4 regions of the Streptomyces sp. NPDC090025 genome follow, and region 2 is predicted to be linked to each of the others. Evidence: riboswitches for the same ligand, from Rfam matches in the RefSeq annotation. Region 2 holds a riboswitch; each other region holds the start of a gene.
The links. A riboswitch is a leader RNA that binds a small molecule or an ion and turns the genes downstream of it on or off. The one in region 2 is predicted to bind cyclic di-AMP.

Region 1 (7,360 bases), on a different contig from region 2:
CGGAGGCGCCCGACCCCGCACCCGCCTCCGGAGGCGCCGACCCCGAACCCGTACTCCCGCCCGTACCCGTACCCGTACCCGTACCGGTATCCGTATCCGTCCTCGCGCTCACCCGCGTAGTCATATCGCACACCCCCGCCCCGGCGGGGATGGATGTGTCCACCCTCACCACCCCCACCGGCATGGAGGATTCCTCCGGTGCCCGGCCCGGTCCCGACCCGGGGCCGGTGGAGAAAACCTCCAGGGGGCGCGTGGTCACGGTGGCGGACCGCTCCATGGCGCCGGGTGCGTCCCGGGGCGAACGATGTCCGGCGTGCGCACCACGTTTCCCGCTCGCTTCCTGGAGGTTTCCGTGCCGTACCACCGCACCCCCGCCACCCCGCGGAGGTCCTCGTGAACCTGGCAGGACTCCTCCTCGACACCGTCGCCCGCCACCCCGGACGCCCCGCCATCACCCTGGACGGCACCGTGCTGTCGTACGCGGACCTCGACCGGGAGACCGGCCGGGCCGCCGCCCACCTCACGGCCGCGGGCGTCGGCCCCGGCGACCGGGTCGTCCTCGCCCTGCCCAACGTGCCCGCGTTCGCCGTGCTCTACTTCGGCATCCTGCGCGTCGGCGCCGTCGCCGTCCCGATGAACCCGCTGCTCAAGGACCGCGAGCGGGAGCACATCAGGACCGACTCCGGCGCCGTGCTCGTCCTCGACGCCGACCGTGACTGGACCGTCGAACTGGCCGGGCACGAGCCGCTCGGCCTGGTCGTCGACCGGGCCCCCGACGACACCGCCGTCATCGTCTACACCTCCGGCACCACCGGCACCCCCAAGGGCGCCGAACTCACCCACGGCAACCTGGTCTCCAACGTCCAGGCCACCCACAGCAGCCTGCTCCGGCTCTCCGAACAGGACGTCGTCTTCGGCGGCCTGCCCCTCTTCCACTCCTTCGGCCAGACCTGCGCCCTCAACGCGGCGGTCGCCGCCGGATCCTGCCTCGCCCTGCTGCCCCGCTTCGACCCCGCCCGGGCACTCGCCATGCTGCTCCAGGACGGCATCACCGTCTTCGAGGGCGTCCCCACCATGTACGCGGCGCTGCTCAACCACCCCGACCGGGGCGCCGCCCACCACGGCACCCTGCGGCTCGCGGTGTCCGGCGGCGCCGCGCTGCCGGTCGAGGTGCTGCACGCCTTCGAGAAGGAGTTCGGCGCCCCGCTCCTGGAGGGCTACGGACTGACCGAGACCTCGCCGGTGGCCTCCTTCAACCGCCCCGAGGGGCCGCGCCGCGCGGGCACCGTCGGCCTGCCCATCGAGGGCGTGCGGATGCGCGTCCAGAACGCGGACGGCGCCGAGCTGCCCGACGGGGAGATCGGCGAGGTCGCGGTCAGCGGCCACAACATCATGAAGGGCTACTGGAACCGCCCCGAGGACACCGCCGCCGTCATCCAGGACGGCTGGTTCCGCACCGGCGACCTCGGCGTCCGTGACGACGACGGACTCTTCCGGATCGTCGGCCGCACCAAGGAGATGATCATCCGGGGCGGCTTCAACGTCTACCCGCGCGAGATCGAGGAAGTCCTCCACGAGCACCCCGCGGTCGCCGAGGCCGCCGTCATCGGCGCCCCGCACCCCGAGCTCGGCGAAGAGGTGGCCGCCGTCGTCGCACTCCGCCCCGGCCACGAGGGCACCGTCACCGCCGACGAACTCCGCGAGTTCGTGAAGGCGCGCGTCGCCCCGTACAAGTATCCGCGTCTGGTCCGGCTGACCGACGCGCTGCCCAAGGGTCCCACCGGCAAGATCCTCAAGCGGGAGATCGCACCCCCGGCCGGCTGACCCGTCATCCCCCCTCACCGGGCTCCCGCCGCCGCGCGGGAGCCCCGCCAGGAGTGATCACGATGCGCACCAGACCCTCGCCGCTCCGCCGCACCACCCTCGTCCGCCGACTGGCGGTCCTGCTCACCGCGCTCGCCGCGGTCCTCGGCCTCGCCGCCCCCGCCCACGCGGGCGAAGGGCCCCTCCCCAGGCTCCACATCACCGGCACCTATGTGACCGGCATCTCCTCCGGCGGCTTCATGGCCTCCCAGCTCCAGGTCGCCTACTCCGGCACCTTCCAGGGCGTGGGCGTCTTCGCCGCCGGGCCCTACTACTGCGGGAAGGGCGCCCTCGTCACCGGCGTCATCGCCTGCGGCACCGGACTGCTCTCCACCGACCCCGAGGGCATCGAGCAGATCGCCCGCCGCTGGTCCGCCGAGGGCCGCATCGACCCCGTCGGCAACCTCACCGGCAAGCCCGTCTACACCTACCACGGCACCAAGGACCCGCTGGTGCGGGACCGGGTCAGCGACGAAGGCGTCCAGTTCTACCGGGACTTCGGGGCCCGCGTCCGCTACCACGACACCGACCCGGCCGGACACGGCTGGCCCACCCCGAACGCGCAGCTCGACTGCGGCACCACCTTCTACCCGTTCCTCATCAACTGCGGCAACGACCCGCAGGGCGAGATGCTCACCCACTGGCTCGGCTCGGTGAACCCGCCGTCCGCCGTCCAGACCGGCACCCTCGGCGCCTACGACCAGGACCGCTACGTGCCCGGCGGCTGGGCCCAGTGGTACAGCATGGGCGGCAAGAGCTACCTCTACACCCCCGACTCCTGCGCGCTCGGCGCCCCCTGCAAGCTGGTCGTCGCCCTGCACGGCTGCCTCAGCGACGACAAGTTCGTCGGCGACCGCTTCGCCCGCGAGTCCCACCTCAACGAGTACGCCGACACCAACGACCTGGTGATCCTCTACCCGCAGGCCGACATCAGCGTCGCCCGCGCCAACCCGCAGGGCTGCTGGGACTGGTGGGGCTACACCGGGAGCGACTTCGCGCAGAAGTCGGCACCGCAGATGCGGGCCGTGCTCAACCAGGTGCACGCGCTCGGCGGTTGAGCCACCGGTCGCCGAACGCCCGCCCCACGCCCGCCCCTCACCCCGCCCTTCAGGCAAGGAGACACCCGCACATGACGACCCGTCCGGACCCGTCGGGGGACACCACCCCCGCACCGGCCGCCCTCGACCTCACGGTGGACGACGGCACCACCCTCCGGGTGCTGCGCTTCGGCACCGGGCCGCGCACCGCCGTCGCCGCGCACGGCATCTCGGCCTCCGCGATGTCCTTCGCGGGCGTGGCCCGGCACCTGCCGCCGGACTGGTCCCTGTACGCGCTCGACCTGCGCGGCCGGGGCGGCAGCACCGCCGTCCCCGGCCCGTACGGGATGGACCGGCACGCCGCCGACCTGATCGCCGCCGCCCGCGCCTACGGCGACGGCGGCCCGGTCGCCCTGACCGGCCAGTCGATGGGCGCCTACGCGGCCCTGCGCGCCGCCGTCCGGGCCCCGGCCGGACTCTTCGACCGGCTGCTCCTGATCGACGGCGGCCTGCCGATGCCCGTCCCCGCGGGCATCGACCCCGACGCGCTGCTCGACGCCACGCTCGGCCCGGCGATCGCGCGGCTCGCCCTGACGTACGAGAGCGACGCGGCGTACGTCGACTTCTTCCGGGCCCATCCGGCGCTCGGGCCGCACTGGAACGAGGACATCGAGGCGTACGTGCGCTACGACCTCACCGGCCCTCCGCGGGCCCGCAGGTCCCGGGCGCGGGAGGCGGCGGTACGGCACGACGGCCGCGAACTCCTCACCGGGGAGGCGGCGTTCGGCGCGGACCTGGCGGCGCTCGACATCCCGGCCCTGCTGCTGCACGCGCCGCTCGGCCTGCTCGGCGCGGCGCCCGCGATGCACCCGGCGGAGCTGGTGGCGCACTGGGCGGACCGGGTACCGGGTCTCGGCACCGAGCTGGTGCCGGACTGCAACCACTACACGATCCTCATGGGCGAGCCCGCCCGGACGGTCGCGGACCGGCTCGTGAATGCCCCCGGCATTAAGGGACAAAACGGATGATGTCCGTTTATCGATAGGTAAGGCGGGCGGGCTCCGTATTCAGTGATCTGAATCACTCGGGACCCGTCCGCCTTTCCCTGTCGGCCGTTCTGCCGTGACGTCATCTCCGTTCGCGCGGAGCGGTGTTGAGGACGTCGGTGAATCACCGGTGAACGGGGCCGGAATGATCCTTTTGGAATTCTCTCTAGATCAATTGGTGATATCGAATTCCGGTCTTGTTCTCCAGATTTGTTTTCGCATAGCGTCACCTCGCAACCGGACGGAAACGCCGAATCCTGCCGCCGCCCGGAACGACCGCACCCACACCCTTCCGGCAGGAGCGGGGGACCCAGGTTCGCCGCCGGTCCCGGTATTCCGGGACCGGCTCGGGGTGAAGCCGCGCATGTGCGCGGCCGGGCATCTCCAGCCCGAACCCGACAGCTCACCTCGCAGGCGCAGGAGAGGAAACGCCATGCGTGGACACGGCAAGCACCGCCGCCCCAGGAACACCCCGCTCACCCGCGGGATCGCCGTCGCCGGTCTCACCGGCAGCGCCGCCCTCGCCCTGCCGCTGACCGGCGCGGGCGCCGCGGCCGCGGCCGTACCGGCGACCACGCCGATCCACCTCTCGACCGTCGCGGTCGCAAAGCAGACTCCGGCGCGGGCCGCCTCGCTCACGCACGCGGTCGTCAAGGGCGACACGCTCTCGAAGATCGCGCGGAAGTATTCCGTGAGCGGCGGATGGAAGAGCCTCTACCAGGCCAACCGTGCCGTGGTCGGCGCCGACCCGGGGCTCATCCACCCGGGCCAGAAACTGTCGCTCACCACGGCCGGCGCCACGAAGACGGCCACGAAGACCGTGAAGAAGGCGGCGGCGAAGGCGGCGGCGAAGACCGTGGCCCCGGCCGTCGCCCGAGCCGTCCCCGCCGTCGCCACCTCGGCGCCGAAGGCGGCGACCGCCGCCCCCGCCGCCTCCTACGGCTACGCGGACAACCTGGAGGGCTGGATCCGTGAGTCCCTCGACGTGATGGCCCGCCAGGGCATCCCCGGCACCTTCGACGGCATCTACCGCAACGTCATGCGCGAGTCCTCGGGCAACCCGCGGGCCGTGAACGACTGGGACTCCAACGCCGCCGCCGGCACCCCGTCCAAGGGCCTGCTCCAGGTGATCGACCCGACCTTCCAGGCGTACCACGTGGCCGGGACCTCGCTCGACCCCTACGACCCGGTCGCCAACATCGTCGCCGCCTGCAACTACGCCGCCGACCGCTACGGCTCGATCGACAACGTCTTCGGCGCCTACTGAGCCACCGGGGCCACCGGGACCAGCGGGGCCGCACACGGCGACGCCGCCCGGTCCGGGATCCGAGGGGGGATCCCGGACCGGGCGGCGTTCGCGCTCCGGTCCGGCCCGATGGGCGGGGACGGGGGTGGGGGTGGGTCAGCCGACGTCGATCCGGTAGATCTTGTCCGCGCCGTCCGCCGCGCCGCCGTTGTTGTCCGCGTTGGTCGTGGTCAGCCACAGCCGGTCCGCGCCCGGCACCTTGGTGACCGTGCGCAGCCGCCCGTAGGTGCCCACGTAGTACGAGGTGGGCGTGCCCACCGACTCCGTGTCACCGGTGATCGGGATCCGCCACATCCGCTCGCCGCGCAGGCTCGCCATGTAGACGACGTTGCGGACGATCGCGATCCCGCTCGGCGACGCCTGCGCGACCGGCCAGGTCGCCTTCGGGTTGGTCATGCCGGACGTCGAGCAGTTGCCCTCGCAGGTCGGCCAGCCGTAGTTGCCGCCCGGCTTGATCAGGTTGAGCTCGTCCTTGCTCGCGTCGCCGAACTCCGCCTCCCACAGCCGCCCGGTGCGGTCGAAGGCCAGGCCCTGCGGGTTGCGGTGGCCGAAGCTGTAGACGTAGTTGCTGAACGGGTTGCCGGGCGCCGGGCGCCCCGCCGTCGTCATCCGCAGGATCTTGCCGTTGAGCGAGTTCTTGTCCTGCGCAAGGGCCGGGGTCTGGCCGTCGCCGGTCGACGCGTACAGCAGACCGTCGGGGCCGAACGCGAGCCGCCCGCCGTTGTGGAAGCGGTTCTTCTTGATGCCCTGGAGCAGCACCGTGTAGCCGCTGAGCGAGGTCCCGTCGTACGTCATGCGGGCGATCCGGTTGCCCTCGGACGCGGTGTGCATGAAGTAGACGTAGTGGTTGCTGGACCAGTTGGGGTCGACGGCCACGCCCATCAGGCCGCCCTCGCCGTCCGTGGTCATGGTGTTGGGCACCGAACCCACCTGGGTGCGGGTGCCGGTCGGCGTCACCTTGAACACCTTGAAGCCGTCCCGCTCGGTGACCAGCGCGGTCTTGCCGTCCGGCATCCAGTGCACGCCCCACGGCACGGTCCAGCCGCTGGACAGCGCGGCCGGCGAGCCCGGCACGCCACCGCTGTCGGAGCAGGCCCCGGTGGTGAAGGTGACCGGCGCCGACGGCGTCGAGTAGCCGCCCGCGGTGTCCTTCGCGACCACCGTCAGCGAGAACGGCGCGTCGCAGGCGAGCCCGGTCACCGCCTTCGTGGCGGCCGGGGGAGCGCCGGTGACGGTCGCCACGACCGCGGCGCCGCTGCGGATCTCGTACGCCACCACGCCCTTGTCGTCGCTCGACGCGCCCCAGGTCAGGGTCGCCCCGGTCGAGGTCACCGCCGACACGGTGGGCGTGCCCGGTGTGCTCGGCAGCGGGTCGGTGCTCTGCCCGGTGGTGCAGTCGACCGCCACGCTCGCCGGGGAGGCGTTCCCCGAGGCATCACGGCCGATCACCGTCAGGTTGTACGTGGTCCCCGGCGCGAGCCCGGTGAGCGCCTTGCTCGTGCTGTCGCCGGGCGCCTCGGCCAGCTTGTTGCCGCGCTCGTAGATGTCGTACGCGCTGACCCCGACGTCGTCGGTGGACGCGCCCCAGCTCAGGGTGAGCCCGTTCGGGCCGATGCCGGAGCAGCTCGGCGTCCCCGGGCGGCTCGGCGCGGTGGTGTCGGCGGCCGTGCCGACCCGCAGCCGGTCCAGGTTCGGCCCGCCGTCGGCGCTGGTCGCGGTCGCCCGGACGGTGTTGCTGCCCGCCTTCAGGGCCGCGTTGACGCTCTTCGCGGTCCAGGTGGTCCACGCCCCGGTGGCCGGGAAGGTGACGCCGGACGCGACGACGGTGCCGTTCACGGAGATGTCCATCGGGCGGGTCGCGTCGGTGCCGTTGGCGTACTGGAAGGTCAGCGCGGAGGTCCCGGCGGTGGCCGCGCTCACCGTGAACTCCACGTACGAGCCGACGACGTTGGTGTAGTCGACGAAGCCGGTGCCGGTGTAGCCGGTGTGGTTGGAGGCGACCGCGCCCTGGTTGATGGTCGCGTCCTCGGCCTGGTAGTCGGTGACCGGCGCGGTCAGTTCGACGTCCAGGTAGTCGAGGTTGGGCAGCCCGGCCACGCTGCTCGACG
Region 2 (7,360 bases):
TGCGCGGTCTGCCAGGTCCGCATGATCACCTCGCCGATGCGGCCCATGGCCTGCGAGTCGGAGGAGATGATCGAGATGGCGCCGAGGTCGTGCAGCACGTCCTCGGCGGCGATGGTGGACGGCCGGATGCGGGACTCGGCGAAGGCGAGGTCCTCGGGGACGGCCGGGTTGAGGTGGTGGCAGACCATCAGCATGTCGAGGTGTTCCTCGATGGTGTTGACGGTGTGCGGCCGGGTCGGGTTGGTCGAGCTGGGCAGCACGTGCGGCTCGGAGACCACGGTGATGATGTCCGGCGCGTGCCCGCCGCCCGCACCCTCGGTGTGGTACGCGTGGATGGTGCGGCCCGCGATGGCGGCGAGGGTGTCGCCGACGAACCCGGCCTCGTTGAGGGTGTCGGTGTGGATGGCCAGCTGGGCGCCGGTCTCCTCGCAGACGTCGAGGCAGGCGTCGATGACGGCGGGGGTGGCGCCCCAGTCCTCGTGGATCTTGAATCCGAGGGCGCCGCCGCGCAGTTGGGAGTGCATGGCGTCGCGGGACATCGTGTTGCCCTTGCCGAGCAGGCCGATGTTGACCGGGAAGGTGTCGAGCGCCTCGAACATCCGGGCCATGTGCCAGGGCCCGGGGGTGATGGTGGTGGCCTTGGTGCCCTCGGCGGGTCCGGTGCCGCCACCGACGAGGGTGGTGACGCCGGTGGCGAGGGCCTGGTCGACGACGGTCGGCGAGATGAAGTGGACATGGGTGTCGACCGCGCCCGCGGTGACGATCCGCCCGTTGCCGACGATCACCTCGGTCTCGGGGCCGATGACCAGGTCGGGGTGGACGCCGTCCATGGTGTCGGGGTTCCCGGCCTTGCCGAGGGCGGTGATGCGGCCGTCGCGGATGCCGATGTCGGCCTTGACGACGCCCCAGTGGTCGATGACGACGGCGCCGGTGATGACGGTGTCCGGGGCGCCTTCGGCGCGGGTGGTGCGGGACTGGCCCATCGACTCGCGGATGACCTTGCCGCCGCCGAACACGGCTTCCTCGCCCGCGCGTCCGGGGCCGCCGGAGCGGTCCTCCTCGATCTCCACGAGCAGATCGGTGTCGGCGAGCCGGATGCGGTCGCCGGTGGTGGGGCCGAACAGGTCGGCGTACACGGCGCGGTGCAGCTCAGGCACGGTCGCCTCCGTTCGTCTCGGGGGCGGTGGGGTCGGCGGCGGGCGCGCCGACGGACTGGGCGGCCGGGGCGGCCTGGGCGGCACCGTCAAGCGGTCCTGCGGTCTCGCCGCGCAGCCCCGGCACGATCCGGCGGCCCGCGATCGGCACCAGTTCGACCTCGACCGGGACGCCCGGCTCGAAGCGCACGGCGGTGCCCGCGGCGATGTGCAGGCGCAGGCCGCGGGCGGCGGCGCGGTCGAAGTCGAGGCCCGGGTTGGCCTCGGCGAAGTGGTAGTGGGAGCCGACCTGGACGGGCCGGTCGGCCGCGTTGAGGACGGTGAGCCGGGTGACGGGGCGCCCCTCGTTGAGGGCCACCGGGCCGTCCCCGTAAAGGATTTCGCCGGGGATCATCGTTGACGGCCCGCCTTCACACGATCGGGTCATGGACGGTGACCAGCTTGGTCCCGTCCGGGAAGGTGGCCTCGACCTGGACGTCGTGGATCATCTCGGAGATGCCGTCCATGACCTCGTCGCGGGTCAGCACCTTGCGGCCGGTGGCCATGAGTTCGGCGACGGTACGGCCGTCCCGGGCGCCCTCCAGGACGTGCGCGGTGATGAGGGCGACGGCCTCGGGGTGATTGAGGCGTACGCCACGGGCCCGGCGCTTCTCGGCCACGTCGGCCGCGACATGGATGAGCAGGCGTTCCTGCTCGTGTGGGCTGAGTTGCACGCTTCCACCTCACAAACGTCCACCGGGGGCTCCCCCGGACAGCAGCGGACCTTACCCAGCTTCAACACTCTGTTGACCTGGGTCGATGGGCCGCCCGTCAGACATTGCACGTTAGGGCGGAAGTTTTTCCGACGCGTTAACTCGCGCTTTGCGGGTCCATGGTGACTGAGCCGTACACCGACATGGACATCAGGCCACGCAGCCCGTCCTCCAGCATGGTGACGTCGATGTCGCCGAACAGCGCCTGCTGGGCGATGTATCCCTGGGCGACGGCGATCAGGGTGCGGGCCAGGTGTTCGGCGGGGACGTCGGCGGCGAGCAGGCCGCTCTCCCGGTAGCCGTCGACGATCTTCGTCCAGAGCACCCGCATCCCGTCGAAGCCGTCCTGGAGGCTGGCGGCGAGCCGTTCGTCGCGCGCCGTCTCGCTCCACACCTGGAGGATCAGCCGGGCGAACGCGCGCCGGTCGGCGCCCGGGATGCGCTCCTCCAGGAACAGTCGCAGCACCGCGCCGAGCAGCACCTCGGGGGTGGGCGGCGGGGACTGCCGGGACGCCTCCTCGAACGCGCCGTGGATCCCGGCGAACGCCTCGTCGGCGATGGCCGCGATCAGCTCCTCCTTGCCCGCGAAGTAGCGGTAGACGGCACCGGCCGAGAGGCCCACCTCGGCGAGGACGTCCTGCATGGAGGTGGCGTGGAAGCCGTTGCGGGCGAAGCAGCGCGCGGCACCGTCGAGGATCTGGCGGCGGCGGGCGTCGAGATGTTCCTGGGAGACACGAGCCATGCCTCCAACGTAAAACGAACATTCATTCTTGACAACGTCGACACTCCTGCGGAGAGTGAGGAACACGTAAAACGAACGATCCTTCTCTTTGATTGAGGGAGCTCCACCATGCCCGCAACCGCCGCACCTGCCGCGGCCGCCGCCTCCGTCGCCCGCCGGAAGACCGTCGCGGTGATCCTGCTCGTCCCGGTGGTCGTCGCGTTCGCCCTGTGGGCCTTCGCCTGGCCCGCCGCCCGGATGGCGCCCCGCGACCTGCCGCTCGGGGTGGCCGGGCCCGCCACCGCGACCTCGGCCCTCGAACAGCGGCTCGCCGCGCACGAGGGCGCCTTCGAGGTGCACCGCTACCCGGACGCGGCCGCCGCCCGGGCCGCGATCGAGGACCGGACCGTGTACGGCGCCGTGGTGGTCACCCCGCAGGGGCCCGAGCTGCTCACCGCGACCGCCGCGGGCCCGGTGGTCGCGGGGCTCCTGAAGGAGGCGGTCGCCGCCCAGCTGCCGCCGGGCGCCGTGCCCAAGGTGACCGACGTCGTCCCGGCGCCCGCCGCCGATCCGCGCGGCGCGGTGCTCGGGGCCGGGCTGCTGCCGCTGGTCATGGCCGGGGCCGCGGCCGGGATCGTGGCGACGCTGCTCGGCCTGCGCGGCGCCCGTGCCGCGCTCGCGCTGCTCGGGGCGGCACTCCTTGCGGGCGTGGTCGGCGCGAGCCTGGCCGACAGCTGGCTCGGCGCGCTCGAAGGCGCCTGGTGGGCGGAGGCCGGGGTGCTCGCGCTCACCGTGCTCGCCGTCGGCTCGGCGATCGCGGGCATCGCGGCGCTCGTCGGCAAGCCGGGCATCGGCCTCGGCGCGGTCCTGATGGTGCTGCTCGGCAACCCCTTCTCCGGCATCACCAGCGCGCCCGAGCTGCTGCCCGCGCCGGTCGGCACCCTCGGCCAGTGGCTGCCGCCGGGCGCGGCGGGCACCGCCCTGCGCTCGGTGTCGTCCTTCGACGGGGCGGGCGCCGGGACGCCGCTGCTGATCCTGGCGCTGTGGGCGGCGGCCGGTCTCGCGGCCGTGCTGATCGGCGGTCGGCGCGCGGCGGGCCGGTCGGCCGGATCCCCGGGCACGCCGGACACCGGCACCCCGGCGCCGTCCGGAGCCCCGGCGGCGGCCCCGGTCGGCTGACCCCTGCACCCTCGACCCGTACGAGAAGCTGCTCGCCGAGCGGATCGTGCTGCTCGCGGCCGGCACCCCGGGGCGGCGCCTCGCCCTGCCGGGCGCCCGGATCGTGCTCCAGGAGCCGTCGCTCGACGAGCCGTTGCGGGGCCGGCACAGCGATCTCGGCATCCAGGCCGGGGAATTGCCGCGCCAGCGGGAGCTGGCCATCGGGCTGCTCGCCGGGCACACCGGCCGGGACCGCGCTCTGATCGACGCCGAGCTGAGCCGTACGACGGTGCTCGACGCGCCCGCCGCTGCCCGCGTTGACCCGCGCCGAGGGCGAGTTCGTCGACGCCCACCTCGAAGTCGTCGACCTGCTCGGGCGGATCAATCCATCCAGGAGCTCGCATACCTATGGGGCGCTCCGGGCGGCCCAGGCCCTGGTCGGGCGCGCATCGGCCCTGCGGGACGCGCTCACCCTCATGCGTCTGCGGGGCGAGAGCGAGGTCCACGCGGAGGCATTGGCGCGTGCGCTCAGGGTGTTGGACGGAGCCCGCCGATCGGACCGGGTCACCCTCCGCGAAGTCAGGGCCAGTTGACAGTCACGCGTGTCGTGTCGAGGTCCACACGGAGCACCGGAGCGGCAGATTCCCTCCCCCGTTCGGTGTAGTCGATCTGTCGACAGAGGATCCCCGAGAGTTGCGCAACAGGTAGACGCATTTGGCGGAATATTGCGTTCCGCCGCTGGTGGGAGGCTCGTCGGCCAAACCTCCGAAGATCGCGAAACCTGACTGTCCACTCGAATGGATCAGTCGTGAGGAGCCTCACATATCGCCGTTTCAGCTCGGATTTCGCCCTGCCCGTGGGTCAAGATCCTCGTCGACGACAAGCCCCCGCCACCCACGGCGGGGCGGTCCGGGCGGACGCCGAGTCCTGCCGCCGTCCCGGACGACTGGTCGACAGGAGTGGATCGGCAGGAGTGGAGGACCCGAGCAGTACGGGACGTCCGAGCAGTGCGGACGTTCCTCGGGGTGAAGCCGTGCGAGCGGCCGGGCAACTTCGCCAGCCCGAACCCGACAGGTCATCCTTCGCAGGCGGCTGACGAAGGGTTGCGCATGACTGCGCAGAAACATGTCCCGTCCCTGCTGTCCCGGGCCGGAGCCGTCTCGGCTCTCACCCTCGCCGCCGTCGGCGGCACGCTGCTCGCCCCAGGAGCGGCGCCGGAGGCCCAGGCCGCCACGTCCTACGCGAACAAGGCGCTGAACATCGCGGCCTCGAAGAAGGGATCGCCCTACAAGTACGGCGCGGCCGGACCCACCAGGTTCGACTGCTCGGGGCTCACGCTCTACTCGTACAAGAAGGCGGGCAAGACGCTGCCCCGCACCGCGCAGCAGCAGTACAACAAGACCCGGCACATCTCGTCGGGCAGCAGGCAGAAGGGGGACCTGGTCTTCTTCCACTCCGGCGGGAGGGTCTACCACGTCGGTATCTACGCGGGTGACAACAAGATCTGGCACTCCCCCAAGACGGGTTCCTGGGTGAAGCTGGAGCGGATCTGGTCGTCGAAGGTCTACTACGGCCGGGTCCGCTGACCCGCTCCGTCCACCGGGACGCCCGGTGGCCCGCTGCTCCCGTCCCAGGAGCACCCGGCCGCCGGGCCCCCGGGCCCCCGGGCCTCCGGGCCCCAAGCCTCCGGGCCCTACACGTCCGGGCGCCTTGTCCGGTGCTGCGGTCAGCTCGGCACCACGGCCCGCCACGGCAGCGCGATCCACACCGTCTTGCCGCCCTCCGGGGTCGGCGTCACGGACAGCCTGCCGCCCGCCTCCGCCGCGAGCGAGCGGATGATCACCATCCCGCGCCCGTTGTCCTGCTGGACGGCGGCCGGCAGCCGCTGCGGCCAGCGCGGGTGACTGTCGGTCACCCCGATCCGCAGCCGCTCGTCCTCCTCCAGACGCAGGTCGACCGTGAAGGTGGGCGACTGCCCGAAGGTGTGCTGTACGGCGTTGGTCGCCAGTTCCGACACGATCAGCCGGATCGTGTCCGCCAGACCGGTCGCGTCACCGAGGCCCCAGGAGGACAGCACCTCCGCGACGTACCGCCGCGCGACGGAGACCGACGCGGGGTCGCTCGGCAGCGTGACGGTTGCTTCCTGGAGGTCTGCCATGGCGACGCCGTCCCTTTCCCACCGGGCGACGCCCGGACTGCACTGCGCGTCAGACTGCCACCGATGCCGGGCCCGCGGGAGGCGATCCACCAGATATACGGATATCTGTCGCCCGAAGCGGTGAAGCGTCCGACGGGCGACCGGATCGTTCCTGCCCGCACCGGTCGGGGACTCCCGGGCGTCGGCCCGCCGTCCGGCGCAGCGCCCCGCTCATGAGACGAAGCCGATCACCCCGAAGCCCGGCCGCGCCGCCGCGTGCCGCAGCCAGCCCGTCACGTCCCGCACGGCCGCCACCACCTCGGGGTCGAGCGGCGGCGCGTGCCCGGCCTCCTTCGTCCGCTCGAACTGCTCCAGTGCCGCCAGGCACTGCTCGTGGGTCCACTCGCCGCAGCGCGGCAGGTCGTCCCGCGGTATCGGCTGCGGAAGCCCGCCTCCGTAGCCGAACTCGGCCACCGACACCGCCGTGATCCGCAGCGCCGTCAGACCCTCGTCGACGACCTCCAGCCAGTCACCGCGGAACGGCGAGAACGCCGAGTTGTCGAGGAAGGAACCGGTGAGCGAGCACAGCCGCTTGTACGCGTAGCCGTACGGGAAGGAGTGGTGCCGCGCCGCCTCGAAGGGCCCGCCCCGCACCACCGCGGTCAGCGCCTCGAACGCGGTGGGCGCGCCGTCCTCGATCTCCGCGGAGAACCAGTCGTCGTCCGACGCCAGGTCCGCCGCGAAGTTCTCCCGGACCACGTCGAGCAGCGACTGGTCGCCGGAACCCACCAGGGCCCGGGCCGCCTTGGGATCGATCAGATACACGCTCAGCGAAGAACTCATGCGATCAAGCTAGCGAGCCCCACTGACAACCGGCCCGGCCCGAGGGGCCGGACGCCGCCCGGCTCAGCGGGCGCCCTCCGGCGCCGTCCGCACGATCGTCGCGACCGCCCGCTCGATCTCCGCACCGGTGAGGTCGGCGCGGGCGGTGAGCCGCAGCCGGGAGATGCCGTCGGGCACCGACGGCGGCCGGAAGCAGCCCACGCCGAGGCCGAGTTCCCGGCAGTCGGCGGCCCAGCGCAGCGCCTCGGCCGGGCCGGGGGCGCGCACCGAGACGACGGCCGCGTCGGGCCGTACGGCGGTGAGCCCGGCCTCGGTGAGCCGCCGGTGCAGGGTGCTCGCGACCGTACGGGCCCGTCCGGCCAGGCCGGGTTCGGCGGCGATCAGGCGCAGCGCGGCGAGCGCGCCGCCCGCCGCGGCCGGGGCGAGACCGGTGTCGAAGATGAAGGTGCGGGCGGCGTTGACCAGGTGCTCGATCACCCGGGCCGGGCCGAGCACCGCGCCGCCCTGGCTGCCCAGGGACTTGGACAGGGTCAGTGTCGCCACCACGTCGGGCGCGCCCGCGAGGCCCGCCGCGTGCACCGCGCCGCGCCCGCCG
Region 3 (7,360 bases), on a different contig from region 2:
TGCGCAGCCGCTGGACCATGCTGCAGGCGGCCCGCAAGGGACTGTTCGCGCAGATGGTCGTGGTGCCGCTGCTCCAGCGGCACCGGATCCTCACCCAGGTGTCCGGCGACCACCTGGAAGTGATCAAGCTGATCCCGCCGCTGGTGATCGACGAGCGGGACGTCGACCGCTTCCTGGCCGCCTTCACGGCGGTGATGGACGACGCCCACGGGGGCGGCGGGCTGATGTGGGACTTCGGGAAGACCCTGGTGAAGCAGGCGGTCGCGCAGCGCTGAGCCGGGCGCCCCCCGATCGGTACGGGGGCGCCGGACTTTTGCCTCTGAGGCAAGAAAATTGCCTCAGAGGAAAGTTCCTGGCGGAATGTACCCATGGACCGAGTCCCCGACGTCCCACCGGACGTCCTGCCCGGAGGACTGCCCGACGGGCTGCCCGATGTCGCCCCGCAGCTGCGCGCGCTGCGTCGGCGGCGCGGGCTCACCCTGGAGGCCGCCGCCCAGCGGGCCGGGCTCTCCCCGGCCCACCTCTCCCGCCTGGAGACCGGCAACCGGCAGCCTTCGCTGCCGATGCTGCTCGCCCTGGCCCGTATCTACGGTACGACGGTCTCCGAGCTGCTCGGCGAGGTGGCGCCGGAGCGCGACCCGGTGATCCGGGGCGCGCGGGCCGAGCCGGTCGAGGCCGACGGCTGGGTCTACCGGCCGGCCGGAGCCGCGGGCCGGGCCATGCAGGCGCTGCGGGTGCACGTGCCGTACGCCACCAGCGCCGACATCGTCCGGGTCCACCCGGGCGAGGAGTGGCTCCACGTCCTCGAAGGCCGGGTGCGGCTCGCGCTCGGCGACGCCGTGCACGTGCTCGAACCGGGCGACGGCGCGCACTTCGACTCGTTCACCCCGCACCGGATCGGCGCCGCCACCCGCGGCGGCGCCGAGCTGCTGTTCGTGCACACCCTGCTGCAGAGCCCCGTCGCCGAGCTGTGCCTCGGCGGCAGGGGCTCGACACACCCCGGAAAGGACTGACATGTCCGAGAAATCCGCACCGGTCACCGGCGAGGAGCGCGGCGAGGGCAAGTTCCCCAAGGGGCTGGTGCTCCGGCTCTTCGCCTATCTGGTCGCCGGCCACCTCTTCGCCGCCTTCCTCTACCTGCTGTTCGCCATGGGCGCGCAGAACCAGTAGTCCCGCCGGGGCGCGGCCTCGCTCACGCCTCCGTGAGCAGGTGCTCGCGCAGTCGCTCCAGGGTCTTCGGCGCGAGCTGGAGGCCCTCGGTGAGATAGGCGCCGACCGAGCCCCAGGTCTCCTCGATCATGTCGAAGGCGCCGCGCAGATACTCCACCCGCGCGTCGAACAGCGGCGCGAGCAGCTCCATCACCTCGGGCGACATGGCGTCCGGCGCGGTGGAGCTGCGCTGCACCTTGTAGCGCCGGTGCGGGGCGTTGGACTTCACGTAGTCCGCCTCGATCGCCGACCGGTCCACGCCGACCGCGAGCAGCGCGATGGCGATCGCGAGCCCGGCCCGGTCCTTCCCGGCCGCGCAGTGCATCAGGGCGGGGACGCTGTCCTCGGCCATCGCGTGCAGGATGCGGCTGTGCTCGGCCGTCCGCCGGACGACCATCTTCCGGTACGACTCCGTCATCCGGGCCGCGGCCTTGCCGTCGCCCAGGATCTCGCGCAGCTGCTGGATGTCACCGTCGCGAACCAGCCGCCAGAACTCCTTGCCGTCCGCCGGGTCGTTCAGCGGTATGTTCACGTTCCGCACACCCGGAAGATCCACGTCCGGACCCTCCACCCGGACGTCCGCCTCGTTGCGGAAATCGAAGACGGTGTGCAGGTCGAGGGTGGTGAGGAAGGCCGCGTCCGCGGCAGTGGCGTGGGCCAGGTGGCCGCTGCGGAAGAGCCGGCCCGGGCGGACGGCCCGGCCGTCGGAGGCCGGCAGTCCGCCGAGGTCGCGGAAGTTGCGTACGCCGGTGAGTTCGGGCTCGGTCGTGGCTTGTGTCACGGTTGCTCCTGGTCGCTCGATCGGTTCCTGGGGCAATCATCACGGCTGGTGAGCCCCGTCCGCACCCCCATCGGACTGGAATGGGTGATCTGTCCGGATTGGGTGATTGTGTATAAGCCGCCCTGTTTCCAGGGGAGATGAGCGCGGCGGCGTGAGGAGCGTCATAACCGTGACGGACCGTGGTTGATCATCTTTTCCAAATTCCCCCCGGCAAAGGGAAATCGAGGGACCGTCATCGACGGAGGGTGACGGGAATTCCGGCCGGAATTCAGCTGCCACCGAAAACCAGGCAACCCGTGGCTTGTTCCCGCCGTCCCGGCTCGTCTAGCGTCGCGCTCAATCCGGTCGGACCGCCGAATCCTGCCGCCGACCGGAATCCGCACCCACCCGTACCAGGCAGGAGCGGGGGACCCAGGTACCACGCCGATCCCTCGAAGCTGAGACCGAGAAGAACGGCTCGGGGTGAAGCCGCGCGACCGCGCGGCCGGACATCTCCAGTCCGAACCCGACAGCTCACCTCGCAGGCGACGGAGAGGAATTCGCCATGCCCGCGAAGGGTAAGCACCGCCGTCCCAAGGTCAACCCGATCACCCGCGGGTTCGTCGCCGCCGGTACCGGAGGCGCCGTCGTCGCCCTCCCGCTCATCGGCGCCACCGGCGCGCACGCCGCCGAGCAGGCCGCCCCGGCCGCCGCTCCCCGCCAGGCCGTCGCCGCCGCCGTGCCCGCCGCCGCCCCGAAGGCCGCGGCCAAGACCCCGGCCGCCGAGCAGTACACCGTCGTCCGCGGCGACTACCTGTCCAAGATCGCCGTCGAGCACCAGCTCACCGGCGGCTGGCACAAGCTCTACCAGGACAACCGCCAGATCGTCGGCGAGAACCCCTCGCTGATCCTGCCCGGCATGAAGCTCACCCTCGGCGGCAAGAACACCGCCAAGGCCCCGGCCAAGGCCGCCGCGCCGAAGGCCGCCTCCGCCGAGCGCTCCACCGCGTCCGCCAAGAGCGGCTCCGCGAAGAACGGCGACGAGGCCCCGAGCCGCGCCTCGCGCGGCGCCGACCGCTCCTCGGCGTCCTCCGCCGCGGACTCCGCTTCCTCTTCCTCCTCGTCGGCGTCGTCGAACTCGTCCGCCGCCGGCACGGCCTCCTCCTCCGGCTGGGTCGCCCCGGTCGACGGCGGCATCTCCACCCCGTACCGCGCCTCCGGCTCGATGTGGTCCTCCGGCTACCACACCGGCGTCGACTTCATCGCCTCCTCCGGCACCACCGTCCGCGCGGTCGGACCCGGCACCGTCTACTCGGCCGGCTGGGGCGGCTCGTACGGCAACCAGGTCGTCATCCAGCACGCCGACGGCACCTTCTCGCAGTACGGCCACCTCTCCTCGCTGTCCGTCTCCGCCGGCCAGACCGTCAGCGGCGGCCAGCAGATCGGCCTGTCCGGAGCGACCGGCAACGTCACCGGACCGCACCTGCACTTCGAGATGCGGACCGGCCCGGAGTACGGCTCCGACATCGACCCGCTGGCCGCGCTGCGCCAGCACGGCGTGGGCATCTGATCCCGGATCAGCCCGCCACGCGGACACCCCGGAGGCCCGGCACCCTGTGCCGGGCCTCCGGCACGTCCGGCGTGTCCCCGATGTATTCCGGCTTGGCGAAGTCTTTATCGGTGGCATATGTCACCCGCCGTCAACCCCTCCTTACGGTCGCGTAGGTCACATCCCGCGAGGAAAGATGTGCTCCCGTGGCAGACGATTCGAGATCAACAGACAGCAGCGCGATCGGGTCGTACGCGGCGATCGGTGACAGCTTCACCGAGGGCGTCGGGGACCCCGGGCCCGATGGGACGTACGTCGGCTGGGCGGACCGGTTCGCGGTCCTGCTCGCCGACGAACTGCCGGAGGCCGAGCACGACGACTTCCGGTACGCGAACCTCGCCGTGCGGGGGCGACTGCTCGACCAGATCGTCGCCGAGCAGGTCCCGAGGGCGAAGGAACTCGCCCCCGACCTGGTGACCTTCTGCGCCGGGGGCAACGACATCATCCGCCCCGGCACCGACCCCGACGACGTCGCCGAGCGCTTCGAGCGCGCGGTGGCCGACCTCAGCTCCGCCGTCGGCACCGTCATGGTGACCACCGGCTTCGACACCCGTGACGTGATCCTGCTCAAGCACCTGCGCGGCAAGATCGCCACCTTCAACGGGCACGTCCGCGCCATCGCCGACCGCTACGGCTGCCCGGTGCTCGACCTGTGGTCGCTGCGGTCCGTGCAGGACCGCCGGGCCTGGGACGACGACCGGCTCCACCTGTCGCCCGAGGGGCACACCCGGGTCGCGCTGCGCGCCGCCCAGGTCCTCGGGATGCGCGTACCGGCCGACCCCGAGCAGCCCTGGCCGCCGCAGCCGTTCCGCGGCACCCTCGAGGTCCGCAAGGACGACATCCACTGGGCCCGCGAATACCTGGTCCCGTGGATCGGGCGCCGGCTGCGCGGCGAGAGCTCCGGCGACCACGTCGAGGCCAAGCGCCCGGACCTGCTCCCGCTCTGACCGGACCGGCTCAGAGCAGGGGCAGGGTGCGGGCCGTCCCGGGCCGGGGGAACAGGCCCGGGACCGCCGCCGGAGCGGGCACCGGGACCCGCGCCGGGACGCGTTCGAGGACACCGCCCGCGAACACGTCGTACAACGGCAGCGTCTCCAGGTGCACATAGCCGATGTGGCAGTCGCACACCGCGAGCGGGCACGGCCGCGGCCGCAGCGCCGCACGGTACGAGCCGTCGTACAGATTGCCCAGCTCGGCCGGGACGAAATGGCAGCGCCGCACCGTCCCTTCGCCGTCGACGGAGATCACCGACTCGCCCGTCCGGCACGGCAGCCCGGCCGAGGCGTGCGGCTGCCTGCTGAACGGGAACAGCGGGTCGAGCTCCGTCCAGGCAGCGGCCTCCGCGTCGGTGTAGGTGTGCCCCTCCGCCGCGTTCACCCACAGGTACACGTGCTCCGGCAGCTCCGCACGCAGCCGCACGGCGTGCTCGCGGTGCTCCGGCAGACCGACCACGCCGACGCTGAACCGCACCCCGCGCCCGGCCAGCTCCCGGCACTTGCCGAGGAACCGCTCGTACGGCGTCTGCCCCGGATGGAAGGTGCACCACAGGGCCGCCTTGGTCAGGTCGGCCCCGTCCAGCCACTCCGTACGGCAGCTGAGATTGGTCTGGATCGCCACCCGCTCGACCTGCGGCAGGTGCGAAAGCTCGACGACCGTCCGCCGGTACCAGGACCGCACCAGGCCCTCGCCCCACGGCGTGAACAGCACCCGCAGCCGGTCGTCCGAGCGCTCGGCCACCCAGCCCGCGAACCGTTCGAGGGCCGCCCGGTCGGCGCGCAGCCGCTCCGGGCTGTCCCGCCGCTTGGCGAACGGGCAGTACGGGCAGTCGTAGTCGCAGGAGGCCAGCGGCCCCCGGTAGAGCACGGTCAGATCCATCCCAGGGCCCCGCTACTTCGTCTCGTACGCGGCCATCGCCGCCCGCACCGGCGCCGAGAACAGCTCGGGCCCGAGCCCGTCCGAATACGCCAGGCCCTCCGGGGACAGCCGCAGCAGCCCCGCCGGGGCGCCGGTGTCCAGCCAGCCGCGCGCCTCGAAGCGGGCCAGCTCCTCGGCGAAGTCCGTGAACGGCGAGCCGCCGCCGAACCGCTCCGCGTAGTCGGCCAGCGCCATCCCCTCCGCCTGCAGCAGCGACTGCAGCAGATGCCGGCGGCGCGCCTCGGCGGCGTCGACCGCGCGCCCCACCTCGGCCCGGGAGAAGTCGGCCGTCTCCGTGTAGGCGTCGACGATCGAGCGGATCTCCCGCATGTCGACGGCGTAGTCGAAGGAGTAGTGCAGCCGCGAGGTGTACGAGCGGGCGCCGCAGCCCAGGCCGATCATGCCGTCGGTCTGGCAGGCGTAGTCGTCGGCGCCGAGCGCCGGCGCGTCGGTGCGCCGGAACATCCGCATCGACACCTGGGTGTAGCCCCCGGCGAGCAGCCGGTCCCGGCCCGCGCGGTACAGCCGCAGCCGCCGCGCGTCCCAGTCCGCGTCGGACTCGGCGGCGGCGTGCGCCCCGTCGCCCTTGCGGCCGAGACCGGTGAGCGGCCGCACGTACAGCGGATACAGATACAGCTCCTCGGGCGCCCAGGCGAGCGCCGCGTCCAGCGAACGGCGCCAGGACTCCTCGGTCTGCCCGTCGATGCCGTAGATCAGGTCGATGTTCAGGACCGGCACGCCGACGTCCCGGATCCGGCCGAGCGCCGCCTCCACGTCCGCCCGGCGCTGCGGGCGCACCGCGGCCCGGGCCTCCGCCTCGACGAAGCTCTGCACGCCGATGCTCAGCCGGGTCGCGCCGCGCTCGGCGAGCACCGCGAGCCGGTCGGCGGTCGCCGTGGCGGGCGAGGTCTCCACGGACAGCGGCACCGCCCGCAGATCGGCGCCCATCCGCAGCTCGGCGATGTCGCACAGCCGGGTCAGCTCGTCGGCGGTCAGGAAGGTCGGCGTGCCGCCGCCGAAGGCCGCCGTCGCGAACCGCACCGGCGCCGCGTCGCCGAGCGCCTCGCGCACCGCCGCCGCCTGCCGGTCGAGCGCGTCGAGATAGCGGGTGGTCAGCCCGTCCGGCGCGCCGATCCGGGTGAACAGGTTGCAGAACCCGCAGCGCACCTCGCAGAACGGGATGTGCGCGTACAGCGACAGCGCGTCCTTCGGCTGGTCCGCCCACAGCCCGGCCAGCGCGGGCCGCTCGGGCAGCGGCCGGTAGGACGTCTTGTGCGGGTAGGCGTAGACATAGCTCTGGTACGGGCGGGGGTACGGGTGCGGGGTCGTCGTCACGGTGCTCACGCGGCGGCCTCCGCGTCCGGGCCGGACAGGGTGGCCCGGCCGTCCGGGCCGGGCAGCGTGAACTGCGCGTACGGCACGGTCCACACGCTCTCGTGGCCGAGCCGGTGGCCGGTGAAGCCGTCGTCCCCGTACGCCGTGCCGTGGTCCGAGCAGACGATCGTGAAGCAGGGCCTGCGGCTGCTCATCGCGGCGAACAGCCGCCCGATGTGCCGGTCCACGTACTCCAGGGCGGCGGCGTGGCTGGCCCGGGTGTCGCCCGCCTCGGCGGTGGCGCCGTCCTGGTGGAACCAGTTCGGCTGGTGCAGCGCGGACACGTTGACGAACAGGAACAGCCTGCGGTCCCGGGGCAGCGCGGCCACCACCTCCTCGGCCCGCGCCACCTGCGACTCGAACGAGGTCGGCGAGGCGACCCCGAACGACGGCTCCCAGTGGCTCTCCTGGAAGAGCCCGGGCAGCACGGTCCCGAGCGGCGGCTGCCCGTTGAAGAAGCCGACCCCGCCGACGCACACCGTGCGGTACCCCTC
Region 4 (7,360 bases), on a different contig from region 2:
TCGCTGCTGGCCGCCCTGGACGACGAGTCCATGGAGAACCAGCGGGACGTCGTGAAGAACGAGCGCCGCCAGCGCTACGACAACGTGCCGTACGGCACCGCCTTCGAGCGGCTGACCGCCCTGGCGTACCCCGAGGGCCACCCGTACCACCACACCCCGATCGGCTCGATGGCCGACCTGGACGCGGCGACCCTGGAGGACGCGCGGAACTTCTTCCGCACGTACTACGCGCCGAACAACGCGGTGCTCTCGGTCGTCGGCGACATCGACCCCGAGCAGACCCTCGCCTGGGTCGAGAAGTACTTCGGCTCCATCCCCGGGCACGACGGCAAGCCCGAGCCGCGCGACGGCTCGCTGCCCGAGGTGATCGGCGGCCAGCTGCGCGAGGTCGTCGAGGAGGAGGTCCCGGCCCGCGCGCTGATGGCCGCCTACCGGCTGCCGCACGACGGCACGCGCGCGTGCGACGCGGCCGACCTCGCCCTCACCGTCCTCGGCGGCGGCGAGTCCTCCCGGCTGCACAACCGGCTGGTGCGCCGCGACCGGACGGCCGTCGCCGCCGGTTTCGGCCTGCTGCGGCTGGCCGGCGCGCCCTCGCTCGGCTGGCTGGACGTCAAGACGTCCGGCGGCGTCGAGGTGCCCCGGATCGAGGAGGCCGTCGACGAGGAGCTGGCCCGGTTCGCCGCCGAGGGCCCGACCGCCGAGGAGATGGAGCGCGCCCAGGCCCAGTTGGAGCGCGAGTGGCTGGACCGGCTGGGCACGGTCGCGGGCCGCGCCGACGAACTGTGCCGCTTCGCGGTGCTGTTCGGCGACCCGCAGCTGGCCCTGACCGCCGTCGACCGGGTGCTCGACATCACGGCCGACGAGGTGCGCGAGGTCGCCGCCGCGCGGCTGCGCCCGGACAACCGCGCCGTGCTCGTCTACGAGCCGGTGGCGGGCGCGGCCGACGAGACCGACAGCGACGAGGAAGAGGGGGCGGACCAGTGACCGACGCTGCCGCGTCTTTGACGAGCATGACCTTCCACCCGCAGCCGCAGCCGGGCGACGCCAGGCCCTGGGCCTTCCCGGCGCCCGAGCGGGGCGCGCTCGACAACGGTCTGACCGTGCTGCGCTGCGACCGCCCCGGCCAGCAGGTGGTGGCCGTCGAGATCTTCTTCGACGCCCCGCTGGACGCCGAGCCGGAGGGCCTCGACGGTGTCGCCACCATCATGGCCAGGGCACTGTCCGAGGGCACCGACCAGCGCTCCGCCGAGGAGTTCGCGGCCGAGCTGGAGCGCTGTGGCGCCACCCTGGACGCGCACGCCGACCACCCCGGCGTCCGGGTCTCCCTCGAAGTCCCGGTCTCCCGGCTGCCGAAGGCGCTCGGTCTGCTCGCCGAGGCCCTGATCGCCCCGGCGTTCGCCGCCGACGAGGTCGACCGGCTGGTCGCCAACCGGCTCGACGAGATCCCGCACGAGTCGGCCAACCCGGCCCGGCGCGCCGCCAAGCAGCTCTCCAAGGAGCTCTTCCCGGCCGCCGCGCGGATGTCCCGGCCGCGCCAGGGCACCGAGGAGACGGTGTCGGCGATCGACGCCGCCGCCGTCCGCGCCTTCTACGAGGCGCACCTGCGCCCGGCCACCGCCACCGCCGTGGTGGTCGGCGACCTCACCGGCGTCGACCTGGACCAGGTCCTCGCCGACACCCTGGGCGGCTGGAGCGGCAAGCCCGCCGCGCCCCGCCCGATGCCGCCGATCACGGCCGACGACACCGGCCGTGTCGTCATCGTGGACCGGCCCGGCGCCGTCCAGACGCAGCTGCTCATCGGCCGCGTCGGCGCGGACCGCCATGACAGCGTGTGGGCGGCCCAGGTGCTCGGCACGTACTGCCTCGGCGGCACCCTCACCTCGCGCCTCGACCGCGTGCTGCGCGAGGAGAAGGGCTACACGTACGGCGTGCGGGCCTTCGGCCAGGTGCTGCGGTCCGACGACGAGGGCCACGGCGCCTCGATGCTGGCCATCAGCGGCTCGGTCGACACCCCCAACACCGGTCCGGCACTTGACGACCTGTGGAAGGTGCTGCGCACCCTCGCCGCCGAGGGTCTGACGGACGCCGAGCGGGACGTCGCCGTGCAGAACCTGGTGGGGGTGGCGCCGCTCAAGTACGAGACGGCCGCCTCGGTCGCCGCGACCCTCGCCGACCAGGTCGAGCAGCACCTCCCGGACGACTACCAGGCCCGGTTGTACGCGCAGCTGGCGCGCACCGGCACGGTGGAGGCGACCGCCGCGGTCGTCAACGCCTTCCCGGTGGACCGGCTCGTCACGGTGCTCGTCGGCGACGCCGCGCAGATCGCGGAGCCGGTGCGGGCCCTCGGCATCGGTGAAGTGACGGTCGTCACCGGCTGATTGGACCGCCGCCCCGCGCGCGCGGCGTACGAAGGAAGGACCCTGGCGATGCACTTCGCCAGGGTCCTTCATCTTTGGGTGATTTGTCCGGATTGCCGATGAGTGTGACTGAATGCCCTGTGGCATGTCTTACAAACAGGCGTGTCTGTTTGGTGATTGACGCACGATCGGCCTAGCGTCAACCCGACTGTCCGCCCGTCGTACGACGCCGCGCCCGCGGCATCGGACAGTCATCGCCGAGTCCCCGTCAGGCGCGAGCCTGGGGAGCCGGGGACCCACGCAGTCCCTGGGGTGAATCGGACGCCTTCGCTCAGGCGGAGGGGCCCGTAGGAGACCTTCCTGCTCCGAACCCGTCAGCTAACCCGGTAGGCGAGAGGGAAGGAAAGGATCAGCCACTACATGGCGTTCACCCGTGCCACCGGGAAGCATCGTGGTCCGAGCCGGATGGCGCGCCGCAGTGCGGGCATCGCCGGCGTCGCGACACTGGCCACCACCGGCGTCATCGGCACCCTCGCCTCCCCGGCGCTCGCCGCGGAGCCCGAGCGCCCCTCTCCCGAGGACACCGGCCTCACCCAGGTGATCGCCGCGGAGACCCTCACCGAGCGCGTCGACGCCCAGGTCGCCGCCCAGGAGAAGGCCGCCGCCGAGGAAGCCGCCCGGATCAAGGCCGCCGCCGAGGCCAAGCGCAAGGCCGAGGCCCGCGCCAAGGAGCTCCGCCAGGCCAAGGAGCGCGCCGCCCGCGAGGCCGAGCGCAAGCGCCTCGCCTCCTTCCAGCTCCCCGTCGCCGGCTCGTACGTGACCACCGGCTACAAGACCGGCGGCTCGCTCTGGTCCTCCGGCAGCCACTCCGGCATCGACTTCCACGCGGCCTACGGCAGCACCGTCGTCTCCGTCGGCTCCGGCACCGTCGTCGAGACCGGCTGGGGCGGCGCCTACGGCAACAACATCGTGATCCGGATGACCGACGGCACGTACACCCAGTACGGCCACCTCTCCGGCATCACGGTCTCGGTCGGCCAGCACGTCACCCCCGGCGACCGGATCGGCATCTCCGGCTCCTCCGGCAACTCCACCGGCCCGCACCTCCACTTCGAGGCGCGCACCAGCCCGGAGTACGGCTCCGACATCAACCCGGTCTCCTACCTCCGGGCCCGCGGCGTCAACGTCTGACCCACCGCGCACCAGGCACCAGAAAGCCCCGGCTCCCCGTGAGCCGGGGCTTTTTGCATTCCTTGTCACCAGGCACCGTCGGAATTTCCGGCGTCCTGCAATAGAGTCGCGGGAACGCGGTGGGAATTTCACGGAAGCGGAGGTCGGACATGCGCGTTCCGGCGCACTCGGTATGCACGGCGATCCGGGACGACATCGTCACCGGGGTGTATCCGCGCGGCGCCAGACTCACCGAGGAGCAGCTCGCCCGCCGCTACGGCGTCTCCCGGGTCCCGGTCCGCGAGGCGCTGCGCACCCTGGAGTCCGAGGGCTTCGTGGTCAGCCGCAGGCACGCCGGGGCGCAGGTCGCCGAGCCCACCGAGCGTGAGGCCGCCGACCTCCTCGACATGCGCGCGCTGCTCGAACCGCTGGGCGCCGCGCGGGCCGCCCAGCGCCGCACCGACGCCCACCTCAAGGTGCTGCGCGGCCTGGTCAGGCTGGGCCAGGAACGGGCCCGCAGGGGCGGCGGCGCCGATCTGGCCGCACTCGGCGGCTGGTTCCACGAGACCCTGGCCCAGGCCGCGGGCAGCCCGCCGCTCGGCGCGCTGCTCACCCAGCTGCGGCACAAGATCGCCTGGATGTACGTGGTCGAGCCGACCGCCCGGCCGGTCGAGGCGTGGGCCGAGCACGGCGCCATCGTCGACGCCGTGGCCCGGCGGGACGCCGAACGGGCCCGCGCGCTCACCGCGCTGCACGGCGAGCGGGCGGCGGCCCTGCACCGGCTGAAACGGGCGGAGCGCGCGGACCGGACCGGCCGGAAGGGCGTGAGGGTTTCGCAACATGCCGTCAACAGCGCGGGACCCCGGAATTAACACGGAGCCCGTATAACGGAGCCCGTATACAAAAGAGGCGGGAATTCCGGGTGGTGTTTTCGGGTGCCCGGAGCGCGCTGAATTCCGCTATTTCGGATCCCCGCCCCGGGCCGGGTTCCGTTCCGGCCCGAAAAAGAGACCGGAAAAGAGAAACGGCCGTGCCCGCCGGAGAACCGGGGGACACGGCCGTGTCATGACCGTCGTCGGGGAGGACGGGTCAGACGGTCTCGGGGAGCTCCTCGAGACCCTCGGCGACCAGCTTCGCCAGGCGGTCGAGCGCGGCCTCGGAGCCATCGGCGTCCGAAGCGAGCACGATCTCCTCGCCGCCCTGGGCACCCAGGCCGAGCACCGCGAGCATGGACGCGGCGTTGACCGGGTTGCCGTCGGCCTTGGCGATCGTCACGGGGACGCCGGCGGCCGTGGCGGCACGGACGAAGATGGAGGCGGGGCGGGCGTGCAGGCCCTCGGCCCAGCCGACGTTGACGCGGCGCTCAGCCATGGTGGTTGCCCTTCAACTTTCAGCGGTTGTCTAGACCAGTCTCTCACGGGTGACGACGTGCTCGTGCCGACCTTGGACCCCTCCGGGACGGCCGTTCGGCCCTCCCTACCTTGCATGCCGAGCACCACCCGCGCGACCGGTGCCGCTGTCGGACCCCGGCCGTAGGCTGGCCCCATGCAGAGCGCCGCTGGGCAGTCACACGGGCAGTCACAAGCGTCGGAACACGCCTATCCCGACCACTGGGAAGCGGACGTGGTCCTGCGCGACGGCGGCACGGCCCGGATCCGCCCGATCACCGCCGACGACGCCGACCGCCTGGTCAGCTTCTACGAGCAGGTCTCCGACGAGTCGAAGTACTACCGCTTCTTCGCACCCTACCCGCGGCTCTCCGCCAAGGACGTGCACCGCTTCACCCACCACGACTTCGTCGACCGGGTCGGACTCGCCGCCACCGTCGGCGGCGAGTTCATCGCCACCGTGCGCTACGACCGGATCAACGACCTCGGCCGCCCCGCCTCCGCCCCCGCCGACGAGGCCGAGGTCGCCTTCCTCGTCCAGGACGCCCATCAGGGCCGCGGCGTCGCCTCCGCACTGCTCGAACACATCGCGGCCGTCGCCCGCGAGCGCGGCATCCGCCGCTTCGCCGCCGAGGTGCTGCCCGCCAACAACAAGATGATCAAGGTGTTCACGGACGCCGGATACACCCAGAAGCGCAGCTTCGAGGACGGCTCCGTCCGCCTCCACCTCGACCTGGAGCCCACCGACCGCGCCCTCGCCGTCCAGCTCGCCCGCGAACAGCGCGCCGAGGCCCGCTCCGTGCAGCGGCTCCTCGCCCCCGGCTCGGTCGCCGTCATCGGCGTCGGCCGCACCCCCGGCGGCGTCGGCCGCACCGTGCTGCGCAACCTCCTCGACGCGGGCTACACCGGCCGCGTCCACGCGGTCAACGCCGCCCTCGGCGACCCCGCCGAAGAAACGGAAGGAACGGAAGGAACGGAAGGAGCGGAAGGATCCGGCGGTCGCCGGCTGGAGGGCGTGCCCGCCGTCCGCTCCGTCGCCGACATCGGCGCCCCCGTCGACCTCGCCGTCGTCGCCGTCCCCGCCGAACGCGTCCCCGAGGTCGTCGCCGACTGCGGCGCCCACGGCGTCCAGGGCCTGGTCGTGCTCTCCGCCGGATACGCCGAGAGCGGCCCCGAAGGCCGCGAGCGGCAGCGCGCCCTGGTCCGCCAGGCCCGCTCGTACGGCATGCGGATCATCGGGCCGAACGCGTTCGGCATCATCAACACGGCCGCGTCCGTCCGGCTGAACGCCTCGCTCGCCCCGCAGATGCCGGGCACCGGCCGGATCGGCCTCTTCACCCAGTCGGGCGCCATCGGCATCGCCCTGCTCGCCGGACTCCACCGGCGCGGCGCCGGACTCTCCTCCTTCATCTCCGCGGGCAACCGCGCCGACGTCTCCGGCAACGACCTCCTCCAGCACTGGTACGACGACCCGGCCACCGACGTCGTCCTCCTCTACCTGGAGTCGATCGGCAACCCCCGCAAGTTCACCCGGCTCGCCCGCCGCACCGCAGCCGTCAAACCCGTCGTCGTGGTCAAGGGCGCCCGGCACAGCGGCAGCGCCCCGCCGGGCCACCGCGTTCCGGTCACCCGGGTCCCGCACGCCACCGTCTCCGCGCTGCTCCGGCAGGCCGGGGTGATCCGCGTCGACACCGTCACCGAACTCGTCGACGCCGGACTGCTGCTCGCCGAGCAGCCGCTGCCCACCGGACCCCGGGTCGCCATCCTCGGCAACTCCGAGTCCCTCGGCCTGCTCACCTACGACGCCTGCCTCACCGAGGGACTGCGCCCGCTGCGCCCGGTCGACCTCACCACCGGCGCCACCCCCGCCGACTTCCGTACCGCGCTCACCGCCGCCCTCGCCGACGACGCCTGCGACGCGGTCGTCGTCACCGCCATCCCCTGGGTCGGCGAGAACGGCGCCACCGAGTCCGGCGACGGCGAGGTGCTGGCCGCCGCGCTGCGCTCCGCCGTCGCCGCCGGGCCGGGACCGGCCAAGCCGGTCGTCGTCGTCCATGTCGAGATGGGCGCCCTCGCCGAAGCCCTCTCCGAGGCCACCCGCACCCGCCCGGCCACCGGCCGGACCACCCCCGACCGGACCACCCCCGGCAGGACCACCCCCGACCGGACCGTCACCGTCGCCCCCGCCACCCCTGCCACCGCCGAGACCGCCCCCGACCCCGGGACCGCCGACCCCGGCGCCGGACCCGGCGTCATCCCCGCCTACCCCGCCGCCGAGCGCGCCGTCCGCGCCCTCGCCGAGGCCGTGCGCTACGGCCAGTGGCGCCGCCAGGCAGCCGACCCCGGCCGGGTCCCCGAGTTCGACCGGATCGACGAACCCGGCGCCGCCGCCCTGATCGCCCGCGCCCTCGGCGACCCCGCCGCCGACCCTCGTACCGGCGTCAC

Region 1: another riboswitch for cyclic di-AMP. It lies ahead of ACIPXM_RS19375 (LysM peptidoglycan-binding domain-containing protein); the one in region 2 lies ahead of ACIPXM_RS28755 (C40 family peptidase).
Region 3: another riboswitch for cyclic di-AMP. It lies ahead of ACIPXM_RS27225 (peptidoglycan DD-metalloendopeptidase family protein); the one in region 2 lies ahead of ACIPXM_RS28755 (C40 family peptidase).
Region 4: another riboswitch for cyclic di-AMP. It lies ahead of ACIPXM_RS06615 (M23 family metallopeptidase); the one in region 2 lies ahead of ACIPXM_RS28755 (C40 family peptidase).

The regions. Positions count from the first base shown of each region.
Region 1 covers NZ_JBIVFL010000007.1:325,698-333,057, reverse strand. The annotation lists gene ACIPXM_RS19395 (helix-turn-helix domain-containing protein) at 1-112, opposite strand, end outside; gene ACIPXM_RS19390 (long-chain fatty acid--CoA ligase) at 394-1,824, shown strand; gene ACIPXM_RS19385 (PHB depolymerase family esterase) at 1,887-2,921, shown strand; gene ACIPXM_RS19380 (alpha/beta fold hydrolase) at 2,993-3,928, shown strand; cyclic di-AMP (ydaO/yuaA leader) riboswitch at 4,216-4,376, shown strand; gene ACIPXM_RS19375 (LysM peptidoglycan-binding domain-containing protein) at 4,380-5,213, shown strand; gene ACIPXM_RS19370 (PQQ-dependent sugar dehydrogenase) at 5,349-7,360, opposite strand, start outside.
Region 2 covers NZ_JBIVFL010000015.1:120,395-127,754, forward strand. The annotation lists gene ACIPXM_RS28720 (urease subunit alpha) at 1-1,157, opposite strand, end outside; partial or broken gene ACIPXM_RS28725 (urease subunit beta) at 1,243-1,548, opposite strand; gene ACIPXM_RS28730 (urease subunit gamma) at 1,565-1,867, opposite strand; gene ACIPXM_RS28735 (TetR/AcrR family transcriptional regulator) at 2,004-2,648, opposite strand; gene ACIPXM_RS28740 (ABC transporter permease) at 2,757-3,806, shown strand; partial or broken gene ACIPXM_RS28745 (ATP-dependent Clp protease proteolytic subunit) at 3,910-4,038, shown strand; gene ACIPXM_RS28750 (hypothetical protein) at 4,094-4,378, shown strand; cyclic di-AMP (ydaO/yuaA leader) riboswitch at 4,694-4,891, shown strand; gene ACIPXM_RS28755 (C40 family peptidase) at 4,895-5,371, shown strand; gene ACIPXM_RS28760 (ATP-binding protein) at 5,512-5,943, opposite strand; gene ACIPXM_RS28765 (hypothetical protein) at 6,154-6,765, opposite strand; gene ACIPXM_RS28770 (8-amino-7-oxononanoate synthase) at 6,829-7,360, opposite strand, start outside.
Region 3 covers NZ_JBIVFL010000014.1:7,054-14,413, reverse strand. The annotation lists gene ACIPXM_RS27245 (aspartate aminotransferase family protein) at 1-275, shown strand, start outside; gene ACIPXM_RS27240 (helix-turn-helix domain-containing protein) at 369-1,013, shown strand; gene ACIPXM_RS27235 (DUF6126 family protein) at 1,015-1,170, shown strand; gene ACIPXM_RS27230 (tyrosine-protein phosphatase) at 1,193-1,990, opposite strand; cyclic di-AMP (ydaO/yuaA leader) riboswitch at 2,365-2,530, shown strand; gene ACIPXM_RS27225 (peptidoglycan DD-metalloendopeptidase family protein) at 2,535-3,539, shown strand; gene ACIPXM_RS27220 (SGNH/GDSL hydrolase family protein) at 3,725-4,525, shown strand; gene ACIPXM_RS27215 (STM4011 family radical SAM protein) at 4,536-5,453, opposite strand; gene ACIPXM_RS27210 (STM4012 family radical SAM protein) at 5,466-6,836, opposite strand; gene ACIPXM_RS27205 (STM4013/SEN3800 family hydrolase) at 6,833-7,360, opposite strand, start outside.
Region 4 covers NZ_JBIVFL010000002.1:119,305-126,664, forward strand. The annotation lists gene ACIPXM_RS06605 (M16 family metallopeptidase) at 1-984, shown strand, start outside; gene ACIPXM_RS06610 (M16 family metallopeptidase) at 1,011-2,378, shown strand; cyclic di-AMP (ydaO/yuaA leader) riboswitch at 2,603-2,765, shown strand; gene ACIPXM_RS06615 (M23 family metallopeptidase) at 2,778-3,548, shown strand; gene ACIPXM_RS06620 (GntR family transcriptional regulator) at 3,698-4,399, shown strand; gene ACIPXM_RS06625 (HPr family phosphocarrier protein) at 4,617-4,898, opposite strand; gene ACIPXM_RS06630 (GNAT family N-acetyltransferase) at 5,073-7,360, shown strand, end outside.